3 regions of the Blautia sp. HCP3S3_B11 genome follow, and region 2 is predicted to be linked to each of the others. Evidence: predicted binding sites of a transcription regulator. Region 2 holds the regulator's gene; each other region holds the start of a gene.

Region 1 (6,466 bases), on a different contig from region 2:
TTTTTGCAGATTCTGACCAGAATTCTCTGTCATTTCCGTAAAGGGAAACCTGACGCGGTTTGTCGTGATTACTTAAAAATCTTGCCCACCATCCGTCTTTTTTCAGGATTTCATAATCTTTCTTAAGATCACGTTTCATTTTCTCTGGTGACCATGTCTGGATTTCAACAATCGGAGGGACAAATGGAATGGCCATGTTAAATTCTTTGCTTGCTGCGCTGGAATAGTTGATGGCATCCTGTTCATTGTTGATATTAACTTCTCCTACACTCATCAGATTGTCGGGAGTCATTGTTTCTGCAACCATTTCACGGATGTAGCGGTGGGTTCCCTCCAGATTTACACACGCTACAGTACCAATGGGTTCATTCATATCTGCACGTCCGTCCAGTCCTTTGTCAAGATAACTGATGGCATCAATGCGATATCCGTCAACACCTTTCTCATTCCAGAAACGGATAATATCAAAAATTTTCTCTTTAGTTTCTGGATTATCCCAGTTCAGATCCGGCTGTTCTTTGGCAAAGAAATGGAGATAGTATTGTCCACGTTCCGGAACATATTCCCAGGCGCTTCCGCCAAATACGGACATCCAGCAGTTGGGTGTGCCTCCGTCCGGTGCAGGATCACGCCAGATATAGTAATCACTGTAAGGATTATTGCGGGATTTCTTTGATTCTAGGAACCATTTATGTTTATCTGAAGAATGGTTCAGGACCAGATCCATGATGATGGCGATGCCTCGTTCATGTGCACCATCGCGGAAAGCATCCCAGTCTTCCATAGTTCCGAATTCTTCCATGATCGCGAAGTAATCAGAAATATCGTAACCGTTATCCACATTCGGAGAAGCATAGACAGGAGACATCCATACTGCATTGATGCCAAGCTCCTTCAGATAATCCAGCTTCTCAATCATTCCCTTCAGATCACCGATTCCATCATTGTTGCCATCTTTAAAACTTCTTGGGTAAATCTGGTAGATCACCAGATCTTTATACCAGTCTTTTTGGTGTTTCATATGTACATCCTTTCGTCTTTTTGCATAAATAAATTCTGAATTTATTATATTGTATTGTGCGAAAAAACGCAATGAAGAAAACGAGATTATTTTTGAGAATAGTAATAACGAAGTAAACAGTAATACACACTCTGGGCATATCAGATTGTACAGAAAAAAGAATTGTGATAGAATAGGCGCGTAAAATATGTTACTGTACATAAGACAATGAAAGACGGAGAACAGAATGAACGCAAATTTTGAATATTATAAAGTTTTTTATTATGTGTCAAAATATGAGAATCTGACAAAGGCAGCATCAGTATTAAAGACCAGCCAGCCGGCTGTGACCAGGACGATACATAATCTGGAAAATATATTAGGGTGCAGACTGTTTACCAGAAGCAAAAGTGGCATGAAACTGACTCCTGAGGGAAAGATTTTCTATCAGTATGTAGCAGCAGGCTGTGCTCAGTTTTTCAAAGCCGAGGATAATCTTAATAATCTGATCAGCCTTGAGAACGGGACCATTTATATCAGTGCAACAGAGACAGCATTGCACTGTTATTTGTTCGAGGCAGTCAGAGACTTTAATATTCAATACCCGAATGTGCATTTTAAAATTCTTAATAACAGCACTACAGATTCTGTAAATGCCTTAAAAGAGGGTAAAGTAGATCTTGCAGTTGTATCTGCTTCTTTACAGTTAGCAGAGCCACTGAAAATGAAAGTAGTGCGAAAGTATAGGGAAATTCTGATCGGAGGCAGTCGTTTTGCGGAGCTGAAGGGGAGGAAGACTTCGTTGGAGGAACTTTCAGCCTATCCATGGATCAGCCTGACTTCCGAGGCAATCAGCAGGAGATTTTTGAATGAGTATTTTTCAAAAAATGGACTGCAGTTTTCGCCGGATGTAGAGCTGGCGACTACAGATATGATTCTCCCGGCAGTACGGTATAATATGGGAATCGGATTCCTGCCAGGAGAATTTGCCGGAGATGATCTGGAATCCGGAAAGGTTTTTGAGATAGATGTAAATGAAACACTTCCGGAGAGAAGCATTATTCTGATCCATGATACAGAATATCCTCAAAGTATTGCATCTAAAGCATTCCAGAAGTTTTTGGCAGAACGGAAAGAACAGAACCGCTGAAATAGAAAAGTCATCAGGAAATCCACATGATGTGAATCCTGATGACTTATTATATTTATAAGGAATTTATCATCTGTTAGACGGATTTATTTATGCCACTCCCAGTTTCGAATCTCTTCCAGATCCTGTCCATATTCAGCAATATACTGTTTGTGCTCAACAAGCTTGTCATTCATCTTCTGGATTAAGAAGGAACCTTTGTTTCCAAGCTGTGGAAGATGCATGATGGCATCCTTTACAAGATTGAAACGGTCGATCTGGTTCTGTACACGCATATCGAATGGTGTAGTAATAGTACCTTCTTCCTGATATCCGTGAACAGAGATATTGTGGTTGTGACGCTCATAAGTAAGCTCATGGATCAGTGTTGGATATCCATGGAATGCAAAGATGACAGGTTTATCTTTTGTGAAGATTGCATCATATTCTGCGTCACTTAAGCCGTGTGGATGTTTGTGGTCAGATTCCAGTTTGAACAGGTCGACAACGTTAACAACACGGATCTTAAGTTCTGGCATTTCATCACGAAGGATAGTAACTGCAGCCATGATCTCAAGTGTAGGTGTATCACCGCAGCAAGCCATAACAACGTCTGGTTCTTCACCACGGTCATTGCTTGCCCACTCCCAGATACCGATACCCTGTGTGCAGTGCTTAACAGCCTGCTCCATAGTCAGCCACTGGCAACTTGGATGTTTGGAAGCTACGATCGCATTTACATAGTTCTTACTCTTGATGCAGTGATCGAAGCAGGAGAGTAAGCAGTTAGCGTCTGGTGGTAAGTACATACGTACCACGTCTGCTTTCTTATTAGCGATGTGATCCAGGAATCCAGGATCCTGATGTGTAAATCCGTTGTGGTCCTGCTGCCATACGTTGGATGTCAGGATGAAGTTCAGGGATGCGATCGGCTGTCTCCAGGAAAGCTGGTTGCAGACTTTCAGCCATTTTGCATGCTGAGCTGCCATGGAGTCAACGATACGGATGAATGCTTCATAGCTTGCGAAGAAGCCGTGACGACCTGTTAACAGGTAACCTTCCAGCCATCCTTCACACATATGCTCGCTGAGCATACTGTCCATGATACGTCCGTCTCTTGCGAGGCAGTCGTCAGTATCAAGCATTTCTGCGTTCCAGTCACGTTTCTGATATTCAAATACTTTGTACAGACGGTTGGACATGCTTTCATCTGGTCCAAAGATACGGAAGTTCTTGTTTTCTTCATTCAGTTTGAAGATGTCGCGGATGTATCCGCCAAGTTCGATCATATCCTGAGCTTTTGTTTTGCCAGGCTGTACTTCAATACCGTAATCACGGAAATCCGGGAGACGAAGGTCTTTCAGAAGAAGTCCGCCATTTGCATGTGGGTTGGCACCAAGACGTGCATTTCCCTTAGGTGCCAGTTCAGCCAGTTCAGGGATCAGACGTCCGTTTTCATCGAACAGTTCCTGCGGACGATAGCTTTCCAGCCATTCTTTCAGAAGTTCAAGATGTTCTGGTTTCTCCATGGAGATCGGAACCTGATGAGCACGGAAGGAACCTTCAATCTGAAGTCCGTCAACAACCTTAGGACCTGTCCATCCTTTAGGAGTACGGAGGATGATCATTGGCCATACCGGACGTTCCGGATCATTGTTCTCACGGGCGTTCTTCTGGATTGCTTTGATTTCTTCGATTACTGTGTCCATTGTTTCAGCCATCTTCTTGTGCATTGTCATTGGGTCGTCACCTTCAACGAAATATGGTTTCCAGCCACAGCCCTTGAAGAAGCATTCAAGTTCTTCATGAGAAAGACGAGAGAAGATAGTCGGGTTGCTGATCTTATATCCATTTAAGTGAAGAATAGGAAGTACAGCACCGTCTGTGATCGGGTTCAGGAATTTGTTGGACTGCCAGGATGTCGCCAGAGGACCAGTCTCAGCTTCACCATCACCTACAACAGTAGTTGCAATCAGATCCGGGTTATCAAATACAGCTCCGAAAGCATGAGCGATGGAGTAACCAAGCTCGCCACCTTCATTAATGGAACCAGGTGTCTCCGGTGCGCAGTGGCTTGGGACTCCGCATGGGAAGGAGAACTGTTTGAACATTTTCTTCATACCTTCCTCATCCTGGCTGATGTTAGGATAAACTTCGCTGTAGGAACCTTCCAGATAGGTGTTGGCGATCATGAAGTTTCCGCCATGTCCAGGACCGGAAAGCAGGATCATATCAAGGTCATAACGTTTGATGACACGGTTGCAGTGTGCATAAACGAAGTTCTGTCCCGGTACAGTTCCCCAGTGACCAACAATTTTTTTCTTGATCTGATCCATAGTTAATGGCTCTCTCAGAAGCGGATTGTCGAGAAGATAGAGCTGTCCGGCAGACAGATAGTTAGCTGCACGCCAGTAAGCATCGATTTTGTCAAGCATTTCCTGGTTTAAAGGCTGCTTTTCGAGACATAATTTGTTGTCTTCCATTTTCTTACCTCTTTCTTTGTCTTTGATGTGTATAACTTAAGATGTCGAAGATATCTGTCGAAGAAGCTTTCATAAGTTGGTTAATGACAAGTGTTTCTCAACAGATAAGTTGGAGTGTTACTTTGTTATTTTTTTTAACCGAGCACATCCTATCATATCAGAAACGAAACGTAAAATAGCAATATTGCATTATAAATATAACTTTTTGATATGGATGGAAGATGAGTAAGAGATTCCCAAATGTTAAAAAAGATTTGATTGGAAAATTATTGACATTTAATATGAAACATGTCGGAAAGAACTGATTGCTGATTAGTGATTTTCACGAAAAAATGAATAATGCGAAAGTTATATTGCAATTTGCACAAAAAATAGATATAATAAAAAAAACAATTGCGCATAAGGTATATAAAAGCTGCTTATATGGAACCCGACAAGCGTTTCAGAATAAAGTATAAGTGGCAAAAGTGAAAGATCACGAAGGAGATAAGAATTATGGGAAAAAGAGCAGCCGGAATTTTACTGCCGATCAGCAGTCTGCCATCAGACTATGGAATCGGATGTTTTTCCAAGAGTGCATATGAATTTGTAGACTGGTTAAAGGAAGCAGGACAGACCTATTGGCAGATTTTACCACTGGGACCGACAAGTTATGGAGATTCTCCGTATCAGTCATTCTCTACATTTGCAGGAAATCCGTATTTTATTGATCTGGATGCACTGGTAGAAGAGGGCGTTCTGGATAAGAAAGACTGCGAGAAAGTAAATTGGGGAAAGAAGATCGACGATGTAGATTATGAGAAGATTTACAAAGGCCGTTATCCGCTTCTGAGAAAAGCATATGAGAACAGTGACATCAGCAAGAATCCTGATTATCAGAAATTCGTAGCAGAGAACAGCTGGTGGCTTTCTGATTATGCTCTGTTTATGGCAGTAAAAGATCGCTTTGAAGGTGTAGAGTGGACAAAATGGGCAGAGGATATCAGACTCCGCTGGAATAATGCTATGGATTATTACCGCGAGGAATTATATTTTGATATTGAGTTCCAGCAGTACATGCAGTTTAAGTTCTACGAGCAGTGGATGAAGCTGAAATCTTATGCAAACTCAAAGGGAATTCAGATCATCGGAGACATTCCGATTTATGTTGCCATGGACAGTGCGGATGCATGGGCGCATCCGGAGCTGTTCCAGCTGGATCAGGACAATGTACCACTGGCAGTGGCAGGATGCCCGCCGGATGGATTCTCAGCAACTGGTCAGTTATGGGGGAATCCGCTGTATCGCTGGGATTATCACAGAGATACCGGATATCAGTGGTGGATTTCCAGAATGAGTTACTGCTTCAGACTGTATGATGTTGTAAGAATCGATCATTTCCGTGGATTTGATGAATATTTCTCAATTCCATACGGAGATAAAGATGCAAGAGGCGGACACTGGGAAAAAGGTCCCGGAATTGATCTGTTCCGTAAGATCGAGCAGGCGCTTGGATGGAAACAGGTTATCGCAGAGGACTTAGGATACATGACAGATTCTGTACGTCATCTGGTTTATGAGAGTGGATTCCCGGGAATGAAAGTTCTGGAATTTGCGTTTGACTCCAGAGATTCCGGATGTGCCAGTGATTATCTGCCGCACAATTATCCAGAGAACTGCGTGGCATATACAGGAACTCATGACAATGAAACGATCGTGGGATGGTGGAAGAGCATCACAGCAGCAGAGAGAAAACTTGCAAGAGATTATCTGTGTGATCATGCAACACCGGAAGAAGAACTGTATAAATGCTTTATCAGTCTGATCATGCGAAGCGCAGCACGTGTCTGCGTAATCCCAATGCAGGATTACATG
Region 2 (6,466 bases):
TTTCAAAACACAGACTGCTTTTGTTTCCTTTGCATAATCAAATGCTGTCTGAACCAGACAATCCTGAATATCACCAATACTTTTTCCACACAGGCGGCTCATCTCGCCAATATGCGGCGTGACGATCACATTCTCTCCGATAAATCTCTTCCAGTCCTCATGAAGTGCCAGAAGATTCAACCCATCTGCATCCAGAACAACTGATTTTCCACACATAGCAGCTCTTGACAGAAACCACTGAGCACGCTCTCTGCTCTGTGCACTTGCTCCCAGCCCCGGTCCGATCACCAGCACATCACACCATTCCAGCATTCTCTCATTTTTACTCTCATCAAAATCACAGGTGATCATTGCCTCCGGCAGAAGTGTCTGTAATGGAACACGATTTGCCTCCACGGTCTGGATCTTCACCATGCCCGCCGAACACTTTAGTGCAGCTGCGGCACTTAAATATGCTGCACCGCACATTCCCTCAGAACCTGCAACCAAAAGTACCTTACCGAAAGTCCCCTTATTCCCATAGGGAAGTCTGTCCGGAAGCATTTTCAAGTCTTCTCTTTCCAGGTAATTCATTCGGATTTTCTTATCAGGCATTGAATAAATCCCAATATCCGCCACAATGATCTCCCCACCATACATACGCCCCGGATAGAAACACAGGCCTCTCTTTCGAAAGGCAAATGTAACCGTAAGATCGGCCCGGAAAGCGATTCCTTTCTCGAATCCTGTGTCTGCATCAATCCCGGAAGGAATATCCACCGCAACTTTAAACGCAGATGCCTGATTTAATTCGCTGATAAGTTCTCCGTATTTTCCCTCTATCGGTCTGCTGAGTCCAACTCCAAAAATGGCATCTACTATAGTAGTATATTCATCCGGAATCAGGTTATGCACCCGTGGAGTATGATAGTACTCTGCTGTGCGAAGCTGACTGGAAGTTTCTTTTGTCATTTTCTCTTCGTTTCCAACAATATAATACCACGTTTTAAATCCCTGTAAATAGAGTAATCTGGCAATTGCCAGTCCGTCTCCTCCGTTATTCCCGGTTCCGCAGACCACCAGGATTTTCTCTTTATCCTTCGTATTCACCCGCTTTATGATTTCTGTAACAGTCTGTAATGCAGCACGCTCCATCAATACCAGCGAAGGAATTCCGGCTTTCTCAATCGTATTTGCATCCAGCGCCTTCATTTCTGCTGCAGTCACAACTCCTCTCATCTGTTCACCTCCCCGTATGTTCTCGTATTTCATCAAACATGTCAATCGGATATTCGCAATCCGCTTTCATTTTGTAGTTCTGAATAAGCCAAATCATCTTGCTAAATTCAGAAAAGCTGTGATCAGATGACCACAGCCTTGTGTTCCACATCATATTCTACTCGCCTTCGTGCTCTTTCCTGTATTCACTCAGGTTATAGGACAGAGTCATAAGGCTCTCTGAAAGATGTACATTCTCAACCATTACATCCTCCGGAGCATCCAGATCAATGTGTGCAAAGTTCCAGATTGCCTTAATTCCATTATCAATTAAAATCTTCGCCATCTCTTTGGCTTTATTCTTCGGAAGAGTCAAAATAGCAATCTCTACCTCATTCTCCTTCAGAAACCATGGAAGATCACTTAACATCTGTATCTCGATTCCGCGCACCGCAATTCCCTCAAGTACAGGATTTACATCAAAAATACCAACCAGTTTAAAACCACGTTTTTCAAAGTCCACATAATTGGCCAGCGCCTGTCCCAGATTACCGGCACCAAGAATAATCATCGGATGTACTGTATCCAGTCCAAGGATCTTGCCGATCTCTGTGTATAAATAACGTACATTATAGCCATAACCCTGCTGACCAAAACCGCCGAAATTATTTAAGTCCTGACGAATCTGGGAAGCTGTCACATGCATCTTTTTGCTGAGATCATTGGAAGATATACGCTCAACATTCTCCTCCATCAACTCACCGAGGTAGCGATAATAACGTGGCAGACGTTTAATCACCGCTTTTGAAATTTCTTTAGCTTCCACAAATTTTCCCTCCTTAACTTATCTATGTCAATTATACCCAGATGTTATTTTATTGTCAAACTAATTCTGTACTTTTTCACCAAATAATTCTGCATTTTTTATCAATTTACCTCAGAAACTATCTTATAAAACGGTATTTTCTATTTTTTATCTATAACTTTCTATCATTTCCGGCAGTCTGGAACAAATTGGGATTGCTTGGCAACAGAAAACCTGAGACATTCCGCGCGAATTTATGCGAATAGCATAAATTAAGTTTGTGAAGCAAATGAACCTCCTTGGGTTTAGCACAAGGAGGTTCATATTTCCTGCATCGCGAAGCATGTTACTAAGAACGCAGTGAGCAGTAACATATATCTTTGCAGAAATAGATAAATTCATTTAAAATACTTTCAAAAACAACTTTTTTCGATTATAATAGTACGCGGACAAATTATAAATGGAGGAATTCTTATGATTTTATCATGTCAGAATATCTGTAAATCTTTTGGCGAAAAGGTCATCCTTCAAGACGCCAGTTTCCATATAGAAGACCGTGAAAAAGCAGCTCTGATTGGCAATAATGGTGCCGGTAAAACTACTCTGCTGCGTATCATCATGCACGAGCTCTCACCTGATTCGGGAAACGTAGTCCTTGCCAAAGATAAAAATATCGGATATCTCGCCCAGTACCAGGATATCCATGGACACCACACGATTTATGAGGAGCTGATTTCTACCAAGCAACACATCATTGATATGGAGAACCGCCTGCGTTCTCTGGAACAGGAGATGAAAACAACCACAGGTGATGCTCTGGACAGTCTGATGAATACTTATACAAGACTGAGCCACCAGTTTGAATTGGAAAACGGATACGCATACAAAAGTGAGATCATGGGCGTATTAAAAGGTCTTGGCTTTACCGAAGATGATTTCGAACGCCAGATTGAAACCCTCTCCGGAGGTCAGAAAACACGTGTTGCTCTCGGTAAACTGCTTCTCTCCAGCCCGGATATCCTTCTGCTGGATGAGCCTACCAACCACCTTGATATGGAGAGTATTTCCTGGCTGGAAACTTATCTGCTCAACTATCCGGGAGCTGTATTTATTGTATCCCATGACCGTTATTTTCTTGACAAGGTAGTCACTAAGGTAGTGGAAATTGAAGCCGGCACTATGCGTATGTACAGTGGAAATTACTCCGCCTATGCACTCAAAAAAGCACAGCTTCGTGACGCGCAGTATAAAGCTTATCTTAACCAGCAGCGTGATATCAAACATCAGGAGGCTGTTATTGCCAAACTGAAATCCTTTAACCGTGAGAAGTCAATTAAGCGCGCGGAGAGCCGTGAAAAAATGCTGGATAAGATTCAGCGTATCGATAAGCCACAGGAAATCCAGAACCAGATGCGAATCTCACTGGAACCAAGATTTATCAGCGGAAACGACGTTCTCACTGTAGAGAACCTTTCCAAATCTTTCCCGGGGCAGACACTTTTCAGCGATATCTCTTTTGAGATCAAGCGTGGAGAACGTGTAGCTCTGATTGGTAATAACGGAACCGGTAAGACTACCATGTTAAAGATCATCAATGGACTGATTGATGCAGACGGCGGCAGATTCAGTCTTGGTTCTAAAGTTCAGATTGGTTATTACGACCAGGAACATCACGTACTGCATATGGAGAAAACTATCTTTGAAGAAATTTCTGATGCTTATCCTACTCTTACAGAAACAGAGATTCGAAATATGCTCGCTGCTTTCCTGTTCACAGGAGACGATGTATTTAAGCTCATCTCTGCCCTCTCCGGTGGAGAAAGAGGTCGTGTATCTCTCGCCAAGCTGATGCTTTCAGAGGCAAACTTCCTGATTCTCGATGAGCCTACCAACCATCTTGATATCGCATCCAAGGAAATCCTGGAAGAGGCATTAAACAGCTATACCGGAACCGTGTTCTATGTCTCCCACGATCGATATTTCATCAATCAGACAGCTACCAGAATTCTGGATCTGACCAACCAGGCAGTCGTAAATTATATCGGAGACTATGATTATTATCTGGAAAAGAAAGAAGAACTGACTGAAAAATATGCACCCGCTGCCGCCCAGGCAATCGCAGAAGCCAAACAGGCATCTGACAATAAACTCTCCTGGCAACAACAGAAAGAAGAACAGGCACGCCAAAGAAAACGCGAAAATGAATTAAAAAAAGTTGAAGCCCGCATTGAAGAACTTGAAACAAGAGACAAAGAAATCGACGAAACCATGGTTCTCCCGGATATCTGCACCAACGTAGCAGAATGTGCAAAACTCAGCAAAGAGAAGGCTGCAATTACCGAAGAACTTGAGGGATTATATGAAAAATGGGAGGAACTTGCATAATGCAGGTTCCTCCCATTTTTATTATATAATCTTATAAAATACGATCTATCAGTTTTGAGACATAATCATTTACAAATTATAAAATCTCATCCAGCTTTTCTCTGATTGCAAGAATAAATTCCTTACTATTCAGCGCGGTTACATTCTCAAGAGAAGTAATCAATGCAAGGTCTTTTGTCATCTTACCGCTCTCGATCGTCTCCAGAGTAGCTTTCTCAAGCTTGTCTGCGAATTCCATCAGATCTTTATTGCCATCTAATTCGCCTCTTTTTCTCAGTGCACCAGTCCATGCAAAAATTGTTGCCACAGAGTTTGTAGAGGTCTCTTCGCCCTTCAGATGACGATAATAGTGTCTCTGCACAGTTCCGTGAGCAGCCTCATATTCATAATAACCCTGAGGGGATACCAGAACGGATGTCATCATAGCCAGAGAACCAAACGCAGAAGAAACCATATCACTCATAACATCACCATCATAGTTCTTGCACGCCCAGATAAATCCACCTTCCGCTTTCATAACACGGGCTACAATATCATCAATCAGACTGTAGAAGTATTCAATGCCTGCTGCCTCGAATTTATCCTTGAATTCATTCTCATAGATCGTTGCAAAAATTTCTTTGAAACGCCCGTCATAAATCTTGGAAATCGTATCCTTGCCGCCAAGCCACAGATTCTGTTTCGTATCAAGCGCATAATTAAAGCAACATCTTGCAAAACTTGTGATAGAATTATCCAGATTGTGCATACCCTGAAGAACCCCCGGACCTTCATAGTGATGAATCAATTCTTTTCTCTGTTGTCCGTCAGCACCTTCAAATACCAGATAAGCATCTCCTGGTCCATCAATGTACATCTCTGTATTCTTATACACATCACCGTATGCATGACGTGCGATCGTGATCGGTTTCTTCCAGTTCTTAACACATGGCTCAATACCCTTTACAACAATCGGAGCACGAAATACGGTTCCATCAAGAATCGCACGAATCGTTCCATTCGGGCTTTTGTACATTTTCTTTAAGGTGTACTCTTCCATTCTCGCCTTATTCGGAGTAATCGTTGCACACTTAACTGCAACACCGTACTTCTTGGTAGCTTCTGCTGCGTCAACAGTTACCTGGTCATCAGTTTCATTTCTGTATTCCAGGCCAAGATCATAATACTCTGTATTCAAATCAATATATGGGAAAATAAGCTCATCTTTAATAATCTTCCAGAGAATTCTGGTCATCTCATCTCCATCCATTTCCACAAGTGGTGTCTGCATCTGAATTTTTTTCATGTTAGTCCTCCTCTTTGGCTTTGATAATTTTACTGTTCACTGTGTGTCCAGCACCTTTGATAATCAATTAACTATCATAATAGCCGAAATCTGACTATTCGTCAATGCTTTTGTATGGTAAAGTGGTATTTTATAAAATACAATGTTACTACTCTGTGAGGCATTTTGGCATGAATATAACAGAACCCCCAGATATACTACACCAATTTATTCAATTAGCACAAATCCTGTGCACTGCAAAGTGTATTGCCAAAAGTGAAGTAAACTGCAATTGTACAATTAATTCATACTGGTCGCATAAGATGTCCCAAATCCAATTCTCCCCAACCCTGCTGATTTTTAGGCAGTCCCAGATCTCTGGCGCATTCTTTTAATTTCATCTTAATCTGAACATTTGTCAGCTCCGGATTTTTTTCTAACATCAGTGCTGCCGCGCCGGAAACCAGAGGCGTGGACATGGATGTGCCGCTTTTAACTCCATATCCGTTATCCGGTCCCGAAGCACAGGAAAGTATATGATTTCCCGGAGCAACCAGATCAGGCTTGCAGATACATTCAAAAGTCGGTCCTCTTCCTGATATGGCAGTCCGCCCCGTGAGAAGATCACTGGAGCCTACGGTAATGATCTTACGGCTGCTTCCGGGCGCCGTCACGCTTCCCGGACCAGGTCCCTGATTTCCTGCCGCGGCCACTACAACCAGTCCTTCATCCCATAACCGCTCTACTCCATCAATTAAAACCTTATGATCCTCAAATGTTCGACAAGTCGTTCCGACAGAAATATTGACCACACG
Region 3 (6,466 bases), on a different contig from region 2:
GACAACCGAACAGGTTGATGCTTCATTTGCCGAGCTGAATGCTTACTGGGACAAACTTCTCTCCCGTTATCATGTAGAGAGTAACGATGAGCATGTAAATCGTATGGCAAATATCTGGAATCAGTACCAATGTATGGTTACCTTTAATATGTCTCGTTCCGCTTCCTATTATGAATCCGGTACAGGCCGCGGAATGGGATTCCGTGATTCCTGTCAGGATCTCCTTGGTTTCGTACATCTGATTCCAGAACGTGCAAGAGAACGTATCCTCGATATTGCTGCCACTCAGTTTGAAGATGGAAGTGCTTATCATCAGTATCAGCCACTTACCAAGAAGGGTAACCTGGATATCGGAAGCGGTTTCAATGATGACCCGTTATGGCTGATTGCAGCAGTTTCCGCTTACCTGAAAGAAACCGGAGACTTCTCTATCTTAAATGAAATGGTTGACTTTGATAATCAGAAAGAAAAGGCAGCTCCTCTGTATGAGCATCTGCGTTGTTCTTTCGAATATACAGCAACTCACCTCGGACCGCACAAACTTCCACTGATCGGACGTGCAGACTGGAATGACTGTCTGAACCTGAACTGTTTCTCCACAGAACCAGGAGAATCCTTCCAGACAACCGGCCCATCTGAAGGACCTGTTGCAGAATCCGTATTTATCGCAGGTATGTTCGTAAAATATGGAAAAGAATTCGCAGAAATCAGCCGTCATATGGGCGACACCGCGGCTGCCGAAAGAGCAGAAAAAGAAGTAGATCAGATGTATCAGGCAGTACTTGATGCTGGATGGGATGGAGAATGGTTTCTCCGTGCATACGATGCCGAATCTCAGAAAGTCGGTTCCAAAGAATGTAAAGAGGGACAGATTTTCATCGAGCCACAGGGTTTCTGCGTTATGGCTGGAATCGGGGTCAAAGAGGGCCTTGCCGAAAAAGCTCTGGATTCTGTCAAAGAGCGTCTTGATACGAAATATGGTATTATGATCCTGCAGCCGGCTTATACCCAGTATTATCTGAATCTTGGAGAAATTTCCTCCTACCCGCCGGGATATAAAGAAAATGCAGGTATCTTCTGCCACAACAATCCGTGGGTTTCTATCGCAGAAACCGTAATCGGACGCGGTAACAGAGCGTTTGAGATTTACAAGAAGACTTGTCCGTCCTATATCGAGGGCATAAGTGAGATTCATTGCACAGAGCCGTACATATATTCACAAATGGTTGCAGGTGCTGACGCGGTCTTCCATGGTCAGGCAAAGAACAGCTGGCTGACCGGTACAGCAGCATGGACTTTCTGGAATCTGTCTCAGGCAATCCTGGGTGTACAGCCATCCTATGATGGACTCTGCATCAATCCATGTATTCCGGAAGGCTTCGGTGATTTCAAACTTACCAGAACTTTCAGAGATGCTGTTTATTATATCGACGTTAAAAATCCTGATAATGTTCAGAAGGGTGTTAAGAAAGTCGTTGTAGACGGAAAAGAACATGAAGGATGCCTGATTCCATTTGAAGAAGGCAAGAAAGAATATCATGTAACTGTATACATGGGATAATAGAAACTATCTGTCGTAAACTTGTACAGCACTACATATCTTTTGCAAACAAAAGATATGTACAATCTGCTTTTACTATTTGGTACAATTTATAAAAGTAAAACCAGCTAATGACAATATTTCGTCTGGCGTATTTTGCAATTCGATGAAATATTATCAGATAGCTGGTTTTTAACTTGCTATAAGTTCAGAAAAATTTTATCTGCTACTTAAACTTTTTCTCATTCTCAGGATATTCTGTCCATCCATATATTCATAGGAAACTTCATCCATTATTTTCTTAACCATATAAATTCCAAGACCGCCAATTTCTCTCTCTTCCAGATTCAGGGTTATATCCGGATCTTTGTTCTCTAACGGATTATAGGGAATTCCCTGATCAATAAAAACCAGAACGATCATTTCTTTCTCTATCCCAGCCTGTACCGAAGCTTTTCCACCATCAGCGCCATAAGCATAATATGAAATATTTCCAAATATTTCATCAATGACAACATCTATCTGCATCTGAATCTTCATAGGGCAGCAATTTTCTTCTAAAATATCATTTACAAAATTTGTTACAACATCAATGTTCTCTACTTTTGCTTCAACTGTAATATCCTTCAAATCCCTTCTCCTTCCTACAAGTTGTTTTCTGGAGTATGTTTAAAAAATCATTCCGAAATACAGCTGGTTCTTTTTGCCTCTAATAATAACCAGTGCACCAACAAGTTCCAAAAAAGGGTTCTGTTCTCATCACAAAACCCTTTTTATAAATTACTCGATTGTTAATATATCATTGAATCCTGTAATTTCAAATATTTCCTCTATAACCTCGCTGACATGGGTCAATTTGAAATCTCCTTTTTTATTCATATATTTCTGTACTTTCAGGAGTACACGCAAGCCTGCTGATGAAATATACTCCAGATCCGTCAGATCAAATACAAGCTCCTGTGTATCTTTCAGTTTCTTTTCCCAGTTCCGGCGCCGTCGTTGTATCTAATCTGCCTGATAATAATACAGTATCTTTTGTTCCTTCACTTTTCTTTTCGATTTTAAGACTCATTTTATTCTCCCTTCAAATTATAAAACTTTCTATTGAATTTCCTTCAAATTATATTGCCTATATTATACATGATTTTTCTGAGATTTGAAGAAGTAATTTTTTTGTATTTCTAAACAAAGCAATGTACGTTTGAAGACCTGAAAAATGAAATTTAAAAAATAAAGAAATGGCTTCCTGCGGCAGAGCTTATCTGCCGTTTTTTGTATCTAAAAGTGTTAGCTACGCAAATTTTTTTGTGCTTTTTGAGACTGTTCCGTTCTAAAATCGTACCTTTTATCTCTACATAACAAAAGTGCCGCAAACCCTTGAGTTTACGGCACTTTCAACGCGCTTACACTTTATTTTCTTTTATATGAATTAGAACTTGCCAGTTTTAGCAGCTTCTTCAATAGAAACAGCTACTGCAACAGTCATACCAACCATCGGGTTGTTACCTGCTCCGATGAGACCCATCATCTCTACATGAGCCGGTACGGAAGAAGAACCAGCGAACTGTGCATCAGAGTGCATACGTCCTAATGTATCTGTCATACCATAGGAAGCCGGGCCTGCTGCCATGTTGTCTGGATGAAGTGTACGTCCTGTACCACCGCCGGAAGCAACAGAGAAGTATTTCTTTCCTGCTTCAAGACGTTCTTTCTTGTATGTACCTGCAACCGGATGCTGGAAACGTGTCGGGTTTGTGGAGTTACCTGTGATAGAAACGTCAACGTCTTCTTTCCACATGATAGCAACACCTTCCGGAACGCTGTTTGCGCCGTAGCAGTTAACTTTTGCACGAAGACCTTCAGAATAGGATTTTCTGAATACTTCTTTAACTTCGTTCTTGTATGGATCGTATTCTGTCTCTACATATGTAAAGCCGTTGATACGGGAGATGATCTGAGCAGCATCTTTTCCAAGACCGTTCAGGATAACACGTAATGGTTTCTGACGAACTTTGTTTGCTTTCTCAGCGATACCGATAGCACCTTCAGCTGCTGCGAAAGACTCATGTCCAGCCAGGAAGCAGAAGCACTCTGTCTCTTCTTCAAGAAGCATTTTGCCAAGGTTACCATGTCCAAGACCTACTTTACGTGTATCAGCAACGGATCCAGGAATACAGAAAGCCTGAAGTCCTTCACCGATAGCTGCTGCTGCGTCTGCTGCTTTCTTGCATCCTTTTTTGATTGCGATAGCAGCACCTACTGTATATGCCCAGCAAGCGTTCTCGAAACAGATCGGCTGAATGCCTTTGATCTGATCGTATACATTAAGACCTGCGTCTTTTGTGATTTTCTCAGCTTCTTCAATAGAAGCAATGCCATAGCTGTTTAAAACAGAATTGATCTTGTCAATTCGTCTCTCATATGATTCAAATAAAGCCATTTCCTGTTACCTCCTAAATTATTCTTTTCTTGGGTCGATAATTTTAACAGCGTCTGCAACACGGCCATACTGACCTTTTGCTTTTTCCCATGCAGTGTTCGGGTCATCGCCTTTTTTGATGAAATCAGTCATTTTTCCAAGGCTTACAAACTGATATCCGATGATCTCATCATCTGCATCAAGAGCAATACCTGTTACATAACCTTCTGCCATTTCAAGGTAACGAGGTCCTTTTTTCAGAGTTCCATACATTGTACCAACCTGAGAGCGAAGTCCTTTACCAAGGTCCTCAAGTCCAGCGCCTACAGGAAGTCCGTCTTCTGAGAATGCAGACTGTGTACGTCCGTAAACGATCTGAAGGAAGAGTTCTCTCATAGCTGTATTAATCGCATCACAAACTAAGTCAGTGTTCAGTGCCTCCATTACAGTCAGGCCCGGAAGAATCTCGGAAGCCATAGCTGCTGAATGAGTCATACCTGAACATCCGATAGTCTCAACCAGTGCTTCCTGGATGATACCTTCTTTAACATTTAATGTAAGCTTGCAGGCACCCTGCTGTGGTGCACACCAGCCAACACCGTGTGTGAGACCGGAAATGTCTTTGACTTCTTTTGCCTGTACCCATTTAGCTTCTTCTGGGATTGGAGCGGCGCCATGATGAACGCCCTGTGCAACTGGGCACATTTCTTCTACTTCGCGTGAATAAATCATTGTAAAACTCCTTTCAAGTATAGATTAACTTCATGTTGTTATACCCGCCACTATGCGGAACTGCTGAATGAACCACATAATGCAGATCTCTGCCGTCTGCTGAATGACTGCAGATGAGTATGCCTAACAACCTAGTGTTATTTTCTCACAAAAGTGGGGATTCGTCCAGTCATAATTTGTAAAATTTTTAACTATCTTTGATTTTTTTGTCTCTGGCAGATACTTTTTGTGGCGATTTTTTAGCAATTTAGACAAATTGCATAATATATAGGTCATCGGCTATGTTACTGTCTGCTACACCTGGCAACACGCTATGCGATATAGAAAATATGAGCTTTATTTGTGCAGGGCCAAGGAATATCGTTTGCTTCGCGATGCTGGGAACGGAGTGAACAGTAACTGCTAATCGTATAAATTCACACTGTATGTCTCGGGATTTTGCGTAATGTTTCCTTTTATGATAAAATAAAAGTCATAACATTCCAAATCATAAATTATATAGTAAGAAAGGTTTTTTATTATGACAACACAATTGCCTGTTTCTTTTCTTCCGGAACGATTTCGGGTTCTGAGTGGAAGTGCTTTAAAATTAATCGCGATCATCCTGATGCTTATTGACCATACAGGAGTCATGATCCTGTATAACTATCCGCCGACAAATGTAATCCTTTTCAGTTTTGGTGGAGTGGATTACAGCTGGTATCGTATTTTCCGTGATATCGGAAGGGCGGCTTTTCCTATTTTCTGTTTTCTGTTAGTCGAAGGATTTCTGCACACCCATAACCGCAGAAAATACGGACGGAATCTCTTTTTATTCGCATGTATTTCTGAAATTCCATGGAATTTTATGTTTACAAATACCTGGCGATATGAGAAACAGAATGTCTTTTTTACCCTGTTTCTGGGATATCTGGCCTTCTGCGCCCTTGAATACTTCTGGGATAATCAGAAAATGCAGTTTGTATACATACTGGCATTACTCGCTGTCTCCGTTTTTCTTAAGGCAGATTACGGATGGAGAGGGTTTGTTTTCCTGCTTATCATGTACTGGTTTCGCAATGAAAAAACTGCCCAGGCTATCATCGGAAGTTGCTGGCTTTATTATGAATGGAAAGCCTGTTTCGCTTTTCTTTCCATTAATATGTATAATGGAGAGCGTGGATTTGTGAAAGGAAAATTTCTGAAATATGTCTTTTACTGGTTTTATCCGGTACATATCATAATTCTGGTGATTCTCAGACAGCTTCTGTTCTTCCGGTAAAATGCGTTTAAAAACGTCCTGAGCTTTTTTTTATTCTTCACAGAAAAAGGTGTTAAGAAACCTCTGTTGTTCATCCGTTTCTTAACACCTTTTTCTATTTCACTGTTTACACCCACTCCGTTTTCAGTAACACAAAAAGTTACTTGCCATAGCTCTACTTTATCTCCACGTAACCTTCCCATCGCTTATATTCAGCGCATAGATCTTGTCACACCTGAGTCGGTACGGATATTGTTTCCTTGTTACAAAAAATAGATTTGCATCAGGATGGCCATTCTGCATACTGCAATCCATCATTTTCCACTCTGTACCTTTGCGCACTTCACACCATCCATGAGGCGATAACGGATATGTGGGTCCCCACGCAGTTACACCTCCTGCCGCGACCCGACTGTCATACCCCAGAACTCTGGCAATATATGCCATAGTAACTCCATAATAATAACAGTCACCGCATTTGCTGGTGAACATAAATCTGGCATAAGACGGTAACTGTGATGCCTTAGGCGGGGTA

What was found. The regulator Rex, encoded in region 2, represses fermentation and respiration genes when NADH is low (regulators of the CRP and FNR family bind a similar motif). The targets are predictions, from matches to a motif close to ATTGTTAANTANTTAACAAT.
Region 1: the regulator Rex is predicted to act here: its motif matches at 4,870-4,889, upstream of ACTNC0_RS12835 (phosphoketolase family protein).
Region 3: the regulator Rex is predicted to act here: its motif matches at 4,867-4,886, upstream of ACTNC0_RS01005 (iron-sulfur cluster assembly scaffold protein).

The regions. Positions count from the first base shown of each region.
Region 1 covers NZ_JBQHVP010000015.1:63,687-70,152, reverse strand. The annotation lists gene ACTNC0_RS12845 (glycoside hydrolase family 13 protein) at 1-1,021, opposite strand, end outside; gene ACTNC0_RS12840 (LysR family transcriptional regulator) at 1,248-2,150, shown strand; gene ACTNC0_RS12835 (phosphoketolase family protein) at 2,237-4,612, opposite strand; gene malQ (4-alpha-glucanotransferase) at 5,108-6,466, shown strand, end outside.
Region 2 covers NZ_JBQHVP010000002.1:178,507-184,972, forward strand. The annotation lists gene ACTNC0_RS02350 (NAD(P)H-hydrate dehydratase) at 1-1,218, opposite strand, end outside; gene ACTNC0_RS02355 (redox-sensing transcriptional repressor Rex) at 1,376-2,023, opposite strand; gene abc-f (ribosomal protection-like ABC-F family protein) at 2,477-4,387, shown strand; gene ACTNC0_RS02365 (NADP-dependent isocitrate dehydrogenase) at 4,464-5,672, opposite strand; gene ACTNC0_RS02370 (S8 family peptidase) at 5,957-6,466, opposite strand, start outside.
Region 3 covers NZ_JBQHVP010000001.1:216,935-223,400, forward strand. The annotation lists gene ACTNC0_RS00980 (GH36-type glycosyl hydrolase domain-containing protein) at 1-1,561, shown strand, start outside; gene ACTNC0_RS00985 (ATP-binding protein) at 1,760-2,170, opposite strand; gene ACTNC0_RS00990 (STAS domain-containing protein) at 2,321-2,545, opposite strand; gene ACTNC0_RS00995 (hypothetical protein) at 2,484-2,612, opposite strand; gene ACTNC0_RS01000 (GGGtGRT protein) at 2,970-3,980, opposite strand; gene ACTNC0_RS01005 (iron-sulfur cluster assembly scaffold protein) at 3,999-4,691, opposite strand; gene ACTNC0_RS01010 (TraX family protein) at 5,212-5,952, shown strand; gene ACTNC0_RS01015 (transglutaminase domain-containing protein) at 6,112-6,466, opposite strand, start outside.